One region of the Streptomyces venetus genome, then DNA from elsewhere that is predicted to be linked to it. Evidence: riboswitches for the same ligand, from Rfam matches in the RefSeq annotation. Region 1 holds a riboswitch; the other holds the start of a gene.

What was found. Region 1 has a riboswitch for glycine ahead of gcvP (aminomethyl-transferring glycine dehydrogenase). Riboswitches for the same ligand answer to the same signal wherever they lie in the genome.
Region 2: it holds a riboswitch for glycine, as region 1 does, so the genes downstream of both, gcvT (glycine cleavage system aminomethyltransferase GcvT) here and gcvP (aminomethyl-transferring glycine dehydrogenase) in region 1, are expected to answer to the same signal.

What each region holds. Positions count from the first base shown of each region.
Region 1 covers NZ_BAABET010000014.1:9,082-17,776, forward strand. Annotated here, with positions in the region: gene ABEA82_RS34905 (DNA polymerase IV) at 101-1,504, shown strand; gene ABEA82_RS34910 (PRC-barrel domain-containing protein) at 1,521-1,898, opposite strand; glycine riboswitch at 2,012-2,107, shown strand; gene gcvP (aminomethyl-transferring glycine dehydrogenase) at 2,285-5,170, shown strand; gene ABEA82_RS34920 (TOBE domain-containing protein) at 5,234-5,653, opposite strand; gene ABEA82_RS34925 (DUF1707 SHOCT-like domain-containing protein) at 5,823-6,425, shown strand; gene ABEA82_RS34930 (APC family permease) at 6,432-8,411, opposite strand.
Region 2 covers NZ_BAABET010000011.1:29,811-38,505, forward strand. Annotated here, with positions in the region: gene glyA (serine hydroxymethyltransferase) at 1-901, opposite strand, end outside; gene gcvH (glycine cleavage system protein GcvH) at 916-1,293, opposite strand; gene gcvT (glycine cleavage system aminomethyltransferase GcvT) at 1,396-2,517, opposite strand; glycine riboswitch at 2,555-2,661, opposite strand; glycine riboswitch at 2,662-2,761, opposite strand; gene ABEA82_RS30945 (AAA family ATPase) at 2,944-3,612, shown strand; gene ABEA82_RS30950 (enhanced serine sensitivity protein SseB) at 4,287-5,075, shown strand; gene ABEA82_RS30955 (enhanced serine sensitivity protein SseB C-terminal domain-containing protein) at 5,204-6,004, shown strand; gene ABEA82_RS30960 (ABC transporter permease) at 6,348-7,346, shown strand; gene ABEA82_RS30965 (ABC transporter substrate-binding protein) at 7,355-8,695, shown strand, end outside.

The DNA.
Region 1 (8,695 bases):
CGCTTGAGGCGGGACGTTTACGCACCCGTCGGCAAGCGCTTGCCCCACGGGCGGGTGATCCTCCGGGGCGTTGTCAGTGGCGTAGGGCAGCATCGGAGTTGTGAGAACCGCGCCCACGATCCTGCACCTCGACATGGATGCCTTCTTCGCCTCGGTGGAGCAGGCGTCCAAGCCGAGCCTGCGCGGGAAGGCCGTCGTGGTGGGCGGCCTCGGACCGCGGGGCGTGGTGGCCACGGCCTCGTACGAGGCCCGGGTCTTCGGGGTGCATTCCGCGATGCCCATGGCGCAGGCCCGGCGGCTCGCACCCCATGCCGCCTACCTCGTGCCGCGCTTCGGGTTCTACCGGGCGATCAGCGAGCGGGTGATGGAGCTGCTGCACGGGCTGTCGCCGCTCGTGGAGCCGCTGAGCCTGGACGAGGCTTTCGTGGACCTGGAGGCCGGGGGAGTGGCCTGGGACGAGCGGTCGGCGCGGCTGGCCGGGGTGCGGCTGCGCACGGACATCCGGACAGTCACCGGGCTCACGGGGTCGGTCGGCCTCGCCGCCTCGAAGATGCTGGCGAAGATCGCCTCGGAGCAGGCCAAGCCCGACGGGCTGGTGGTGATCGAGCCGGGGACCGAGCGGGCCATGCTCGGCCCCATGTCCGTGCGGACGCTGCCGGGAGTCGGCCCGGCGACCGGCGACCATCTGCGGCGGGCCGGGATCACCACGGTCGAGGAGATCGCCGAGGCGGGGGAGGACGAGCTGGTGCGGCTGCTGGGCAAGGCGCACGGGCACGGGCTCTACGCGATGGCGCTGGCGCGGGACGACCGGCCCGTGGTGGCGGAGCGGGAGGCGAAGTCGGTGTCGGTCGAGGACACCTACGACGTGGACATCCACGACCGGCTGCGTGTCGGTCTCGAGGTGCAGCGGCTCGCCGACCGCTGCGTGCGGCGGCTGCGGGAGGCCGGGCTGTCCGGGCGGACCATCGTGCTGAAGGTGCGCCGGTACGACTTCTCGACGCTGACCCGGTCCGAGACCCTGCGCGGGCCGACGGACGACCCCGGGGTGATACGGGAGGCGGCGGCCAGACTGCTGGACTCGGTCGACACGACGGGTGGTGTGCGGCTGCTCGGGGTGGGGGTCAGCGGGCTCGCCGACTACACGCAGGAGGACCTCTTCGCGCAGGCGGCGGGGGAGCGGGCGGACGCGGAGGGGCCCGTCGAGGAGCCCGCCACGGCGCCGGTCGAGGAGCGGCCGGCGCTCGCCGAGCGGCGCTGGCCCGCCGGGCACGACGTGCGGCACGCCGAGTTCGGGCACGGATGGGTGCAGGGCAGTGGACTGGGGCGGGTCACCGTGCGGTTCGAGACGCCCGACTCGAAGCCGGGGCGGGTGCGGACGCTCCGGACCGACGATCCGGAGCTGGAGCCGGCGGATCCGTTGCCGCTGGTGTTACCGAGACCGGAGGGGAGCCGAGGACCGGATGGTGGGGCGGGGGCCGTGGGGTCGCGGACCGTGGCCCCGTAGGGGGCCGTCGAGGGCGTCAGGTGGCCTTCTCGTCCTTGCCGGCCAGCTTGCCGAAGTCGTGGTCCGGGAGCGAGGGAGGGGCGGCCACGTCGAGGCCGTAGTGGTGGTAGAGCTGGAGTTCCTGCTCAGGGGAGAGATGGCGGCCCACGCCGAAGTCGGGGGCGTCCTTGATCAGGGCGCGGTCGAAGGGGACGTGGAGGGCGCCGTCGATCAGTTCACTGGGCTCGAGAGGGACGAAGGCGTCCCTGCTGAACAGGCCGGTCCGTATGGCCGCCCACTCCGGCTCCCCGGTGGCGTCGTCGAGGTACACCTCGTCGATCGTGCCGATCCTGGTTCCGTTGCGGTCGAACGCCTTGCGGCCGATCAGGTTGCGCGGATCGATCTCGGTTCGCACGGGCCCTCCACGTGGTCGCAACTCATCCGTAAACACTACAAAACGGCACAATGGGGAGTGTGGCCACTCGAAGGTTCGTGCGTAGACCTCGCTGGTAGGCTGGCAACGGCTGCTGACCCCGTGCGGGAGAGTCCTCCGGACATCATCGGAGGCGCCGAAGGAGCAAATCCTCCCCGGAATCTCTCAGGCACACGTACCGCACGGACGAGGTCACTCTGGAAAGCAGGGCGGGTGTCGACGGCTTCCGCTCTCACCGACGGTGAAAGCCGGAGGCCTTCGGGCGATCCGGTGAAGCTCTCAGGTTGAGATGACAGAGGGGGAGGCCGTCCGGGTACCCGCGCCGTGGTGCCCCTCGAAGGTCGTGTCAGACCAGGAGGCCTCCGCAAATGACCGCCCATCGCATTCCGCTCTCCGAGCTCGAAGAGGCAGTCCCCTTCGAGCAGCGCCACATCGGCCCCGACCACGAGGCCCGCGCCAAGATGCTCGCGCAGGTCGGCTACGGCTCGCTGGACGAGCTCACGGCCGCCGCGGTCCCGGCCGTGATCAAGAGCACCGAGGCGCTCGACCTGCCGGGTGCCCGCAGCGAGGCCGAGGTGATCGCCGAACTGCGCCTGCTCGCCGACCGCAACCAGGTCCTCGGCTCCATGATCGGGCTCGGGTACTACGGCACCTTCACGCCGCCGGTCGTCATGCGCAACGTCATGGAGAACCCGGCCTGGTACACGGCCTACACGCCGTACCAGCCGGAGATCTCGCAGGGGCGGCTCGAGGCACTGCTCAACTTCCAGACCATGGTCGCCGACCTCACCGGACTGCCGACCTCCGGCGCCTCCCTGCTCGACGAGGGCACCGCGGCCGCCGAGGCCATGGCGCTGTCGCGGCGTCTGGGCAAGAACAAGAAGGGCCTGTTCCTGGTCGACGCGGACGCGCTGCCGCAGACCGTCGCCGTGATCCAAACCCGGGCCGAGCCGACCGGCGTCGAGGTAGTCGTCGCCGACCTCACCGACGGCATCCCGGCCGAGATCGCCGAGCGTGAGATCAACGGCGTGCTGATCCAGTACCCGGGCGCCTCCGGGGCCGTACGGGACATCAAGCCGGTCGTCGACCAGGCGCACGAGCTCGGGGCGATCGTCACCGTCGCCGCCGACCTGCTCGCGCTGACGCTGCTGAAGTCCCCCGGTGAGCTCGGCGCGGACATCGCGGTCGGCACGACGCAGCGCTTCGGTGTGCCGATGGGCTTCGGCGGGCCGCACGCCGGCTACATGGCGGTGCGCGAGAAGATGGCGCGCAGCCTGCCCGGCCGGCTCGTCGGGGTGTCCGTGGACGCCGACGGGAACAAGGCCTACCGCCTCGCGCTCCAGACGCGCGAGCAGCACATCCGCCGCGAGAAGGCCACCAGCAACATCTGCACCGCGCAGGTCCTGCTCGCCGTGATGGCCGGTATGTACGCCGTCTACCACGGGCCGGAGGGCCTGAAGGGCATCGCGCGGCGCACCCACCGGTACGCCACGATCCTCGCCGCCGGGCTGGAGAACGGCGGGGCCGAGGTCGTGCACGGTGCCTACTTCGACACCGTGACGGTGCGTGTGCCGGGCAGGGCCGCCGACGTCGTGGCCGCCGCGCGGGAGAACGGGGTCAACCTGCGGCTGGTCGACGCCGACCACGTCTCGATCGCCTGCGACGAGACCACCACGCGCGCCCAGCTGCGTGCCGTATGGGGCGCCTTCGGCGTCGAAGGCGGCGTCGAGGCGCTGGACACGGCAACGGAGGAGGTGCTTCCGGAGGCTCTGCTGCGTACCGACGAGTACCTGACGCACCCCGTCTTCCACCAGCACCGCTCCGAGACGGCCATGCTGCGCTACCTGCGGCGGCTCGCCGACCGCGACTACGCGCTCGACCGCGGCATGATCCCGCTGGGCTCCTGCACCATGAAGCTCAACGCGACCACGGAGATGGAGCCGGTCACCTGGCCCGAGTTCGGGCAGCTGCACCCCTTCGCGCCCGCCGAGCAGGCCGCGGGCTACCTCACGCTCATCCATGAGCTGGAGGACCGTCTCGCCGAGGTCACCGGGTACGACAAGGTCTCCCTCCAGCCGAACGCCGGGTCCCAGGGCGAACTGGCCGGTCTGCTCGCCGTGCGCGGGTACCACCGGGCCAACGGGGACGAACAGCGCACCGTGTGCCTGATCCCCTCCTCCGCGCACGGCACCAACGCCGCGAGCGCGGTGATGGCGGGCATGAAGGTCGTCGTCGTGAAGACCGCCGAGGACGGCGAGATCGACGTCGAGGACCTGCGGGCGAAGATCGAGCAGCACCGGGACGAGCTGGCGGTGCTGATGATCACGTACCCGTCCACGCACGGCGTCTTCGAGGAGCACGTCTCCGAGATCTGTGCCCAGGTGCACGAGGCGGGCGGGCAGGTCTACGTCGACGGGGCCAACCTCAACGCGCTCGTGGGGCTCGCCAAGCCCGGCCACTTCGGCGGTGACGTCTCGCACCTGAACCTGCACAAGACCTTCTGCATCCCGCACGGCGGCGGCGGTCCCGGCGTCGGTCCGGTGGCGGTGCGGGAGCACCTCGCGCCGTACCTGCCGAACCACCCGCTACAGCCGGAGGCGGGCCCGGAGACGGGTGTCGGTCCGCTCTCCGCGGCGCCGTGGGGCTCCGCCGGCATCCTGCCCATCTCGTGGGCGTACGTCCGGCTCATGGGCGGTGAGGGGCTGAAGCGGGCCACCCAGGTGGCGGTGCTCAGCGCCAACTACGTCGCCAAGCGGCTGGAGCCGCACTACCCGGTGCTGTACACCGGCCCCGGCGGCCTCGTCGCGCACGAGTGCATCATCGACCTGCGGCCGCTGACCAAGGCGACCGGAGTGAGTGTCGACGACGTCGCCAAGCGGCTGATCGACTACGGCTTCCACGCGCCGACGATGTCGTTCCCGGTGGCCGGGACGCTGATGATCGAACCGACCGAGTCGGAGGACCTGGCCGAGCTGGACCGGTTCTGCGAGGCGATGATCGCCATCCGCGCGGAGATCGAGAAGGTCGGTTCCGGCGAGTGGCCCACGGACGACAACCCGCTGCGCGGCGCCCCGCACACCGCCGGCACGCTGGCCGGGGACTGGGAGCACACCTACAGCCGTGAGGACGCAGTCTTCCCGGCCGGGGTCTCCCCCGCCGACAAGTACTGGCCGCCGGTGCGCCGCATCGACCAGGCCTTCGGCGACCGGAACCTGGTCTGCTCCTGCCCGCCGCTGGACGCGTACGAGGACTGACCGGCCGACCCGTCAGGGGGAGGGGCTCCGCTGCCGGCGGGGCCCCTCCCGCCGTTCACCGGCTCACTCGGCGGCCAGTGACACCTCGGTCGACTTGATCAGGGCGACGACGGGGGCGCCGGCCGCGAGGGCGAGGTCGTCGGCGGCGTCCCTGGTGATCGCGGCCGTCAGTTGGCCGCCCTCGACGGTGATCCGGACGGTGGCCATGGCCTCGCCGGTCGCGACGGCCGTGACCGTGCCGGGGAGCCGGTTGCGGATGGACAGGCCCTCTACGGGGGTGGTGGCCAGCGCGACCTCCGTCGACTTCACCAGGGCGCGCACGGAGCTGCCCGTGGTGAGACCGAGGTCGTCCGCGGCCTCGCGGGTGATCGCCGCGGTGAGGTGCTGGCCGCCGGCGAGGCGCACCTTGACCGTCGCCATGGCCTCGCCCGGCGTGACGGTGGTGACGGTGCCGGGGAGCTGGTTGCGGATGCTCAGGCTCATGGGTGCACGGTAGCCCGGCGAGCTCTTTATGCCGGGTACGTGTGCATCTGGGTGGCTCTTGATCGTCACCCACGAGGGACGCGGGGTTGGCCGTTGGGTATGTCGCGATATAGCGTTAGTCTTCAGGTGGTGGGCCGGGTGCCGTGCCCGGGGGAATCGGGGTGATGTGATGGCGGGGGAGATCGTGGGCACCGGTGGATCGCCGGAGCTGCGGGCCTCGCACGCGGACCGGGACCGGATCGTCGACGTGCTGCGCGTGGCCGCGGGCGACGGCCTGCTGACCATGGCGGAGCTGGACGAGCGGCTGGAGACCGCGCTGTCCGCCCGTACGCTGGGTGAGCTCACCGTGCTCACGGCGGATCTGCCGGAGGTGTCGAGCGGGCCCGGCGCGACGGCTCAGGAGGTCGTCCGGATCGAGCAGGAGGGGTCCAGGACCTGGCGTGGCGACGGCTGGGTGGTGCCGCGGCGTCTGGAGATCCGCTCCGCGTGGGGCGAGGTGACGCTCGACTTCACCGACGCGGTGATCACTCACGACAGCCTCGACATCCACCTCGACATGCGAGCCTGTGCCCTGAAGCTGGTGATCCGGCCGGGCGTCGTCGTCGACACGGACTCGCTGGTCACGAACTACTCCCAGATCAAGGCGCGGCGCGGTCGAGCGGCCGGCGCACCGGTCGTGCTGCGCGTGCGGATCAGCGGCGAGATCGAGTTCGGGCAGGTCGTGGTGCGGCCGGGCCGCAGGGGGTTCGGCAGGAGAGCGGCCAAGGGCTGAGTCCGCTCAGCCGACGTGCACCCTCGGCCTGTGCTTCCGGTCCGGTTCCGCCTCGCGCAGGACCTCGCGGGTCACCGGGGCCACCTCGCCCTGGCCGAACAGGAAGAAGCGCAGGAAGTTGGCGAAGGGGCCGCCCTCGGTCCACTCGAAGTAGATGTGCGGGGTGCGGCCGGTCGTGTCGCGGACGTGCAGGAGCAGCGCGGCCAGCGCGTTGGGGATCGAGGAGGACTCCAGGGTCAGCACGCGGTAGCGGTTGTGGAGCACCTCGCCGCGTACCGTCAGGCTTGCCTCGAACTCGGACGGGTCGGTGACCGTCACCTCGACGAAGACGAAGTCCTCCTGCTCGGAGAGATCGTTGTCGTTGCGTATCTGCTCGATCTTGTCGCGGTACTCGGCCTTGTCCCGTCGGTCGGGCTCGTTGGCGATGAACCGCATCCGGCGGCTGGCCATGTCCCGGACGAAACGTTCCGCCATGGGGTCCAGCGTCACGCTGGTCACGCGGAGCTCGAAGGCGCGGGCCAGCCGGGACAGCAGGGAGACCAGGATGATGCCGGCGATGAAGCAGGCGCCGATCTTCACGCCGTCCGGGCGCTCGATGACGTTCGCGACGGTGGTGTACAGGAACACCGCGGAGATGACCGCGAACGCGATGGTCCAGTTCCGCTGCCGGGCCTTGCGGGCGGCGATGGTCACCGCGATCGCGGCGGAGCTGATGAGGACCAGCACACCGGTGGCGTAGGCGCCGCCCTGGGCGTTGACGTCGGCGTCGAAGATCCAGGTGACCAGGAAGGCGATCAGCGTGAAGACGATGACCATGGGCCGTACGGCGCGTGCCCAGTGCGGGGCCATGCCGTAGCGGGGCAGGTAGCGCGGCATCAGGTTGAGCAGCCCCGCCATCGCGGAGGCACCCGCGAACCACAGGATGGCGATCGTCGAGACGTCGTAGACGGTGCCGAAGCCGTTGCCGAGGTACTCGTGGGCCAGGTAGGCCAGCGCGCGTCCGTTGGCCGGGCCGCCCGGCTGGAACTCCTTCTCGGGAATCAGCAGGGTGGTGATGAAGCTGGTGGTGATCAGGAAGACGCTCATGATGAGAGCGGCCGTGGTGAGCAGCTTCCTGGTGTCGCGGATGCGGCCGGTCGGCCGCTCCTCCGTGTCGTCCGCGTCGCCCTTGACGTGCGGCATCACGGCCACGCCCGTCTCGAAGCCGGAGAGGCCCAGCGCCAGCTTCGGGAAGACGAGCAGGGCCACGCCGATCATGAGGAACACATTGCCGTGCTCGGCGGTGAGCGCGCTGGACCAGTCGGTGACCACATGACCGGCGGTGACGACGTGGTAGAGGCCGACGACCACCACGACCGCGTTCAGCGCGAGGTAGGCGCCCACCAGGGCGACCGCGACGCCGACCGCCTCCAGGAAGCCCTTGAGGAACACGGCGCCCAACAGGGCCACCAGGACGAGGGTGATCAGCATCTGCTTGTCGTGCAGGACACCGGTCAGATGCGGGTTCTCGACCAGGTGGGTGGAGGCGTCGGCGGCCGACAGGGTGATGGTGATGAGGAAGTCGGTGGCGGCGAAGCCCAGCAGGGTCAGCACGAACAACTTGCCCTGCCAGAAGGAGAGCAGCCGCTCCAGCATGGCGATCGAGCCCTCGCCGTGCGGGCTCTCCTCGGCGACCCTCCGGTACACCGGCAGGGCACCGGCCAGGGTGACGATCACCAGCACGATGGTCGCGATCGGTGACAGCAGCCCGGCGGCGAGCGCGGCGATGCCCGGCTGGTAGCCGAGCGTGGAGAAGTAGTCGACACCGGTCAGGCACATCACGCGCCACCAGGGCTGACCCTTGTGCGGGGCCTCGGGCTCGGCGTGGGGACCGGTGTGGCCGCCCGGCTTGCCCATGTCGGACAGGCCCTCCAGCATCCAGGCGCGCAGGCGGCTGGATGGGGCGGGCTCCGTACGGCTCGGCGGCGGGTGCTCGGTGGTGGCCATCGACGTGCTCCCGATGTGCGGTTCAGAGTGGTTCCGGCCATCCCTGGACGGCCTGATCAGCGTATGCGGAGCGTGATGCAGTGGCCTCTGAATGAGGGACCTCGGCGCGTCAAGCTTCCGTTAAGACTGCGCCCGGGTACCCCGGCCGACGGTGGTCAGGGGTGTGAAACGCGAGCTGAGGGTGTGTGGGGCGGCTGCCGGGCCGCCTGTTCGTGCGGCTGAGCGCCGATCGAGCTCGATCCTTTGTCGGTCCGGGGTGAACACCCTGTGTGATCAGCAGAGCA
Region 2 (8,695 bases), on a different contig from region 1:
TCACCAGACGCTCGGCCAGGATGCGGGCGCCCTCCAGCGTACGGCGCTGGCGCTCCTTGAAGTCCTCCGAGGCCGCGACCTTGAAGGCGACCGCCTTGGCCGCGATCACGTGCTCCAGCGGACCGCCCTGCTGACCGGGGAAGACAGCGGAGTTGATCTTCTTGGCCAGTTCGGCCGTGGAGAGGATCACACCGCCGCGCGGGCCGCCCAGCGTCTTGTGGGTCGTGGTGGTGACCACGTGCGCGTGCGGCACCGGGTTGGGGTGCAGCCCCGCCGCCACGAGACCGGCGAAGTGCGCCATGTCGACCATCAGGTACGCGCCGACCTCGTCCGCGATCCGGCGGAAGGCGGCGAAGTCCAGCTGCCGCGGGTACGCCGACCAGCCCGCGACGATCAGCTTCGGCCTGGACTCCTTGGCGAGCCGCTCCACCTCACCCATGTCGACCCGGCCGTCCTCGCCCACGTGGTAGGCGACGACGTCGTAGAGCTTGCCGGAGAAGTTGATCTTCATGCCGTGGGTCAGGTGCCCGCCGTGCGCGAGGTTCAGGCCCATGATGGTGTCGCCCGGCTTGAGCAGCGCGAACATCGCGGCGGCGTTGGCCTGGGCGCCCGAGTGCGGCTGGACGTTGGCGTGCTCGGCGCCGAACAGCTCCTTGACGCGGTCGATCGCGATCTGCTCGACCACGTCGACGTGCTCGCAGCCGCCGTAGTAGCGGCGGCCCGGGTAGCCCTCGGCGTACTTGTTGGTGAGGACCGAGCCCTGTGCCTCCATGACCGCGGCCGGAGCGAAGTTCTCCGAGGCGATCATCTCGAGCGTGGACTGCTGGCGGTGCAGCTCGGCGTCGACCGCGGCGGCCACGGCCGGGTCGAGCTCGTGCAGGGGTGTGTTCAGGACGGACATACGGCTACGACTCCTCAGCCGGCGGAGAACGCGGTGTACTCGTCGGCGGAGAGCAGGTCGCCCGGCTCGTCCGTGACGCGCACCTTGAACAGCCAGCCGCCCTCGAAGGGGGCCGAGTTCACCAGGGACGGGTCGTTGACGACGTCCTCGTTGACCTCGGTGACCTCGCCGGCGACCGGGGAGTACAGGTCGGAGACCGACTTGGTCGACTCCAGCTCGCCGCAGGTCTCGCCCGCGGACACCGTGTCACCGACCTCGGGGAGCTGGACGAAGACGACGTCGCCGAGGGCGTTCGCGGCGTGCTCCGTGATACCGACCGTCGAGACGCCGTCCTCGGCGGCCGACAGCCACTCGTGCTCCTTGCTGTAGCGCAGCTGCTGGGGGTTGCTCATGGCCTGAATTCTCCTGTACGCGCGGGAGTGCTGATGAAGGGAACCGCTGGTGAGCGGGAGGATGACGGGCCCGGGACCGCGGTGGCGGCCTACGGCCAGTGTCTACTTCTGCCGCTTGTAGAACGGCAGCGCCACGACCTCGTACGGCTCGTGACTGCCCCGGATGTCCACGGCCACACCGGGCGTGCCGGGAGCGGCGTGCCCGGCGTCGACGTAGGCCATCGCGATCGGCTTGCCGAGCGTGGGGGAGGGGGCGCCGGAGGTGACCTCGCCGATCACCTCGCCGCCGGCGACGACCGCGTACCCGGCGCGCGGGACCCGGCGGCCCTCGGCGACCAGGCCGACCAGGACGCGGGGCGGGTTCCGCTCGGCGCGGGAGGCGGCCTCTGCCAGCGCCTCGCGCCCGACGAAGTCGCCCTCCTTCTCGAACTTCACCACCCGGCCGAGCCCGGCGTCGAAGGGGGTGAGGGAGGTGCTGAGCTCGTGCCCGTAGAGCGGCATGCCCGCCTCCAGGCGCAGCGTGTCGCGGCAGGACAGCCCGCACGGGACCAGCCCGGCGCCCTCGCCTGCCTTGGTCAGGGCCTGCCACAGCTCGACCGCGTGCTCCGGCTTCACGAACAGTTCGAAGCCGTCCTCGCCGGTGTACCCGGTACGGGCGATCAGGGCCGGGACACCCGCGACCGTACCGGGCAGCCCGGCGTAGTACTTCAGGCCGTCGAGGTCGGCGTCGGTCAGGGACTTCAGGATCCCCGGCGACTCGGGGCCCTGTACGGCGATCAGGGCGTAGGCGTCCCGGTCGTCGCGCACCTCGGCGTCGAAGCCGGCGGAACGTTCCACCAGCGCGTCCAGGACCACCTGGGCGTTGGAGGCGTTGGCGACCACCATGTACTCGGTCTCGGCCAGCCGGTAGACGATCAGGTCGTCGAGGATGCCGCCGTCGGCCCGGCAGATCATGGTGTAGCGGGCGCGGCCGGGCTTGACGCCGCCGATGTTGCCGACCAGCGCGTGGTCGAGGAGGGCGGCGGCCTGCGGGCCGGTGACGGTGATCTCGCCCATGTGGGAGAGGTCGAAGAGCCCGGCCCTCGTGCGCACGGCGTTGTGCTCGTCACGCTCGGAGCCGTAGCGCAGGGGCATGTCCCAGCCGGCGAAGTCGGTCATCGTCGCGCCGAGCGAGCGATGCAGGGCATCGAGCGCGGTGTGACGGAGTTCTCCTGTACTGCTCACGGTCGGTGTCTCCCAGATGCATGACGGGCGAGGTCGTTCCTCCCCATCTGTCATCGGAACCTGAGAGGTTCGCCATGACCACACGGGGCACGGCTTGCACCTTGGGTGGAGCCGCCCGGTGGGCGACCCGCTTTTCAGATGTGCCTCGCCCGCGCGGTAACGGGGCCTGAGAGATTCAAGGGAGGGACTTGCTCCTTCGGCGCCCCAGCGTCAGCGGTGCTGGGAACTCTCCCGCGCGGATTCAAACGGCCGGTATGCAGTTGGCGGGCACATCATTGCACGCATCCTCGCGGGGTGGCAGGGGGAACACCCTGTAGCAGGGCTGTTGCAGGAAGAGGACTGAAACAAGAGGCATCGGGCATTACCTTCTCTTTACACTCGGCGGGGATGGGACTCCGTACCTGGCCCCAGGGGAGGACGATCACGGTGAACAGGACCACCGCGTACGCCACGACGTCGGGCATCGCGCTGCCCGAGCAGCCGGCCGCTCCGGCCCGGGCGGTCTGCGGCCCGCTGCCCGTGCCGGTCGTCCGCGATCTGCGCGACCGCTCCGGCCGCGGCCCGCAGGCGCTGCTGTTCGGCCCCCGCGACCTGGTCGTGGTCACGGGCCTGCCCGGCAGCGGCAAGTCCACGCTGATGCGGCGTACCGTGCCGGGCCGGCGCGTCGACTCCCAGGACACCCGCGACCGCTGGGAGGACCGCATGCCGCGCTTCCTGCCCTACGCGGTCTACCGGCCGCTCGTCCGCCTCGCCCACTACGCCGGGCTGCGCCGCGCCCTGCGCGCCGGTGAGGGCGTCGTGGTGCACGACTGCGGCACCCAGACCTGGGTCCGCCGCTGGCTGGCCCGCGAGGCCCGACGCCGGGGCGGCACCCTGCATCTCCTGCTCCTCGACGTCACACCGGAGCAGGCCCTGGCCGGTCAGCGCGACCGCGGTCGCGGCGTCTCGCGGTACGCCTTCCTGCGCCACCGCGCCGCGAGCACCCGCCTGCTGCGCTCGGTGGAACGCGGCGACCTCCCCGCGGGCTGCGGCTCGGCCATCCTCGCCGACCGCAACACGGCCAACACCCTGCACCACATCGGCTTCACCCACTGACCCCCACGGCCCGAGGCCCATACAACGCGCCTGCCGCCGTGGCACCGGGAGCCCGCGCAGCGTGGTTCGGCGCTGGTCGCGGCGTCGTGGGCCGCGGGGCGTCCGCGGGTTTGAGGCTTGGCGGCTTGGGTGTCGGGGTGTCGGTGTCCGTGGGTTGTGGTTCGGGGGCGGTCGTCCGGGGTCCGCCCGTGGCGTGGTCTCGGACCGGTCGCGTTCGCTCGTGCACTGTGGTTCGGCGCTGGTCGCGGCGTCGTGGGCCGCAGGGCGCCCGCAGGTTGAGGCTTGGCGGTTCGGGTGTCGGTGTCCGTGGGTTGTGGTTCGGGGGCGGGCGCCCGGGGCCCGTCTGTGGCGTGGCTTCGGACCGGTCGCGTTCGCTCGTGCACTGTGGTTCGGCGCTGGTCGCTGCGTCGTGAGTCGCAGGGCGCCCGCGGAAGCAGGGACGGCGGCTCGGGCGTCGGGCACCCGCGCCGTGCGGTTCGCGGCCGTCCGTGCACACCGGCGTGGCTTCGGACCGGTCGGGCTCGCCCGTGCAGCGGGGTTCGGGGTCGGTCACCCCGGAGTCCGGGCCTGCCCGGGCGGTGTGCTTCACCCGCTGGGCGTCTGCTGACCGCTCGCCGTGCGCGAGCCGCTAGCCTTCTTAGCCACAGCAGTGGTTTCAGGCAGGCGGTAGGCAGATGGACTTCCCGGCGGACTTCTCCGCGGACTTCCCGGCGCAGACGCAGACCCACCCGCACGGTGGATGGCCCGGCAACGAGCTGGAGGAGGTGCTCTCGGCCTCCCTCGGCGCCGGGCCGTCGGCCGCCGGGCGGGTCATCGAGGTGCTCGGCCGGAGTTTCGTCTGGATCCCGCTGCCCAGCGGCGGCGGCCCGAACAGCGGCCCCCTCGACCTGCCCGGCATCGAGATCGACGGCCAGGCGTTCGTGCCGGTGTTCAGCTCGGAGGAGCAGTTCCGCCAGGTCGTCGGCTCCCACATGTCGTACACCATCGCCCCCGCCGTGGAGTTCGCCCGCGGTCTGCCCCCGCACGCGGGGATAGCCGTCAACCCGGGTGGGGTGGTCGGCATCCCGCTCCCTCCGCCCGCCGTCGCCGACCTCTGCCGGGCCGGCCGGACCCCGCTGGACGGGCCCGCGAGCGGCGGCCGGGTCCGCCTCTTCGAACCCGACTGGCAGGACGACCCGGTGGACTTCCTCGCCGCCGCCTCCGCGGAGTTCGAGGCGACCGGCGTCGTCCTCACCGCCCGCCGCTGCCTCGCCGCGATCGAGACCGCCGACCCGGTGATGTTCGTGGGCGTCGAACTCTCCCAGTGGGAAGGCGACCTGCGGGCCCTCCCCCTGGAGGCCCTGACCCGTGCCGTCACCGTCGCCCCGGCCCCCTGGCCCGTCAACCTGGTGCTCCTGGACGTGGCGGAGGACCCCGTGGGTGACTGGATGCGCCACCGGGTCCGGCCCTTCTACCAGCGGTAGGGCGACGCCCCGGAGGGGCGCGGGAACCACACGCCGCTCGCACCCGCAGGGCGGCACCAAGCCCCGGGCTCCCGCGCGGGCTTAAGCTAGGTCACGGTCGAGGCGTTGGTACGAAGGGGCGGTAAAGGGTGAGCGCGAGCGGCACGGCCGCGGCCGGACAGGTCGAGCACATGCTGCGCCAGGTCACGCCCGGGCGCTACGACGCCTACGAGGCGCTCCTGCGCGCGCTGGCCACCCCGCACTCCGGCCAGATCTGGATGCTGCTGTGGCACGGCCAGGCCGGTTCGCCCGACGCCCAGTACGGCAACATGGAGGTCGACGGGCACGGTTACGCGCCCTGCGTCACCTCCGCCCAGGAGCTCTCGGCCAGCGGCTGGAACCGCTCGTACGAGGTGGTCGACGGAGTCGACGTCGCCCGCGCCCTCTACCCCGACCACTACGGCCTCTGGCTCAACCCGCACGCCCCGGGCGGCGGCGTCGGCATCCCCTGGCTCGACCTGCGCCGGATCGCCACGGGCCTGGACCGCCAGCCCGCCGGCCCCCTGCGGCTGTCCGAACCGGCCATCGAGATCCCGCAGTTCTACGCCCTGCTCGCACAGAACGCCCACCGCACCCCGGCCGTCCGCTCGCTGCGCCGCGCCTGGGTGCAGCCCGCGCTCGGGGCGCCGTACCTCGCCATCGGCCTGGATGTGTACGACACCTCGCCGCCGGCCGTGGACTCCGTGCGCGCGATGATGCAGCAGTCCCTCGGCGCCGTACCGGACGGCCTGCCCGTGTCGACCGTCGCGATGTCCGACGAGCACGACCCGGTCGCCATGTGGCTGCGCGCCAAGGCCCGCCCCTTCTACGACCGCGAGGCCCACGCCACCGCCCCGGTCCAGGCCCCGGTCTCGGGCTACGGCTACCCGCCGGCGCAGGGCCGGTACTGACCGGTCCCGGGCGGCTTGGAAGAGCTCTCCCGCACCATCCTCCCAAGGTGACGACCACTCAGCTCTCCGCGCGTAGATAAGGGCGAAATGTGCGGACGTGTCCTAAAATCCCCCAGACGCAGCGCGTCCGACCCCCGTTACCCGCTGTCCGGATAACGGAACCCCGCAGACAGCATCACGTTTACGCATCCTTTCACCGCCAAGTCTGGCAACAGATCGCCAAAGCGTTGAAGACTCCCCGCAAGACACGGGCCGGGTCGGTCTTGTGTACGAGACAAACAAAACCGCTACAGCGGCAGCCAGGGGCTCGGCGATCGCCGGCCCGAGAGGGGTCAATCGCACCGTGACCGCACCCATCGAGACCACCGGGGCGGAAGCCGGAGCACAGCCCGAGGCCGTGCTCTCCGGGGTCAAGAAGAGCCAGATCGAGGGTCGCTCGCTCACCCAGATCGCCTGGATGCGCTTCAAGCGGGACAAGGTGGCGATGGCGGGAGGCGTCGTCGTCATCCTGCTCACGCTGCTGGCGGTGTTCTCCAAGCCCATCCAGTGGATCTTCAACCTCGATCCCAACAAGTTCAACCAGGACCTCATCGACCCCGCGCTGCTCGCCCCCAAGGGCGGCTGGGGCGGTATGAGTTGGGACCACCCCCTCGGTGTGGACCCCCAGTACGGCCGGGACATGCTCGCCCGCATCATCGACGGCTCCTGGGTCTCCTTGCTGGTCGCGGGCGGTGCCACGCTGCTGTCGGTGTGCATCGGCACGGTGCTCGGTGTCGTCGCCGGCTACTACGGCGGCTGGGTCGACAGCATCATCAGCAAGCTGATGGACACCTTCCTCGCCTTCCCGCTGCTCCTGTTCGCCATCTCGATCTCGGCGTCCGTGCAGGACGGATTCTTCGGTCTCGACGGACTGTCCCTGCGCATCTGCGTGCTGATCTTCGTGATCGGCTTCTTCAGCTGGCCGTACATCGGCCGCATCGTCCGCGCGCAGACCATGACCCTGCGCAAGCGGGAGTTCATCGAGGCCGCAACCAGCCTCGGCGCACGCGGCCCGTACGTCCTGTTCCGGGAACTGCTCCCGAACCTCGTCGCGCCGATCCTCGTCTACTCGACGCTGATCATCCCGACGAACATCCTGTTCGAGGCCGCGCTGAGCTTCCTCGGCGTCGGTATCGCTCCGCCCCAGGCCTCCTGGGGCGGCATGCTCAGCAACGCTGTGGATCTCTACACGGCTGATCCGCAGTACATGTTCGTGCCCGGACTGGCGATCTTCATCACCGTCCTGGCCTTCAACCTGCTGGGTGACGGGCTGCGTGACGCCCTCGACCCTCGCAGCAAGTGATCCATCGAATGAGGGGGCTTCCTCAGGTGAAGACGAGAAGGGTGACCGCCGGCGTTGCGTCGGTCCTGGCACTGTCGCTGGGTGCTGCCGCGTGCGGCGGCGGAGGTGACGACAACGACGGGGGAGGCAGCGGCAAGAAGGACGCCGCGCTGAACTCGATCGTCAACGCGTCGAGCAAGAAGGGCGGGACGGTCTCGTACGAGCACTCGGACGTGCCCGACTCGCTCGACCCGGGCAACACGTACTACGGCTGGGTGCAGAACTTCTCCCGCCTCTACGGCAGGACGCTCACCACGTTCAAACCGGCGGCGGGCAAGGACGGCCTCACGGTCGTGCCCGACCTCGCCGAGTCCCTCGGCAAGTCCAGCCCGGACGCCAAGACCTGGACGTACAAGCTGCGTGCGGGTGTGAAGTTCCAGGACGGCAAGCCGGTGACGTCCAAGGACGTGAAGTACGCCATCGAGCGCTCCAACTTCGCGCCCGAGGCCCTGTCCAACGGGCCGACGTACTTCAAGTCGTATCTGGAGGGCGGCGACAAGTACAAGGGTCCCTACAAGGACAAGTCGGCCGACGGCATCAAGTCCATCGAGACGCCGGACGACCGGACCATCGTCTTCAAGCTGAAGCAGCCCTTCGCCGACTTCGACTACCTGGCGACGTTCTCCCAGACCGCGCCGGTGCCGCAGGCGAAGGACGACGGCGCGAAGTACGTGCAGCACATCGTGTCCTCCGGCCCGTACCAGTTCCAGTCCTACGAGGAGGGGCGCGGCGCCACCCTGGTGCGCAACCCGCAGTGGGACCCGAAGACGGACCCGATCCGCAAGGCTCTGCCGGACAAGGTCACGATCAAGTTCAAGGTCAACCAGGTCACCATCGACAACGACCTGCTCTCGGACAAGATCACGGGTGACGCGGCGGGCACCGGTGTGGCTCCGCAGACCCAGCCGAAGGTGCTGGCCGGCAAGAACGCCGGTCAGACGGACAGCTCGTACGCGGGTGCCACGCAGTACATCGCGCTGAACCTGCACGTGGCCCCGTTCGACAACATCCACTGCCGCAAGGCCGTGCAGTGGGGCCTCGACAAGCAGTCCGTGCTCGACGCCATGGGCGGCACGCCGAAGGGTGACGTGGCGACCACGCTGCTGCCGCCGTCGGTCAACGGCTACACCAAGTTCGACACCTACGCGACCGAGGGCAACAAGGGCAACGCGGCGAAGGCCAAGGCGGAGCTGAAGGAGTGCGGCAAGCCGAACGGCTTCAGCACGATCCTGACCGCTCGCTCCGACCGCCCCGCCGAGGTCGCCCAGGCCACCGCCGTCCAGGCGTCGCTGAAGAAGATCGGCATCAAC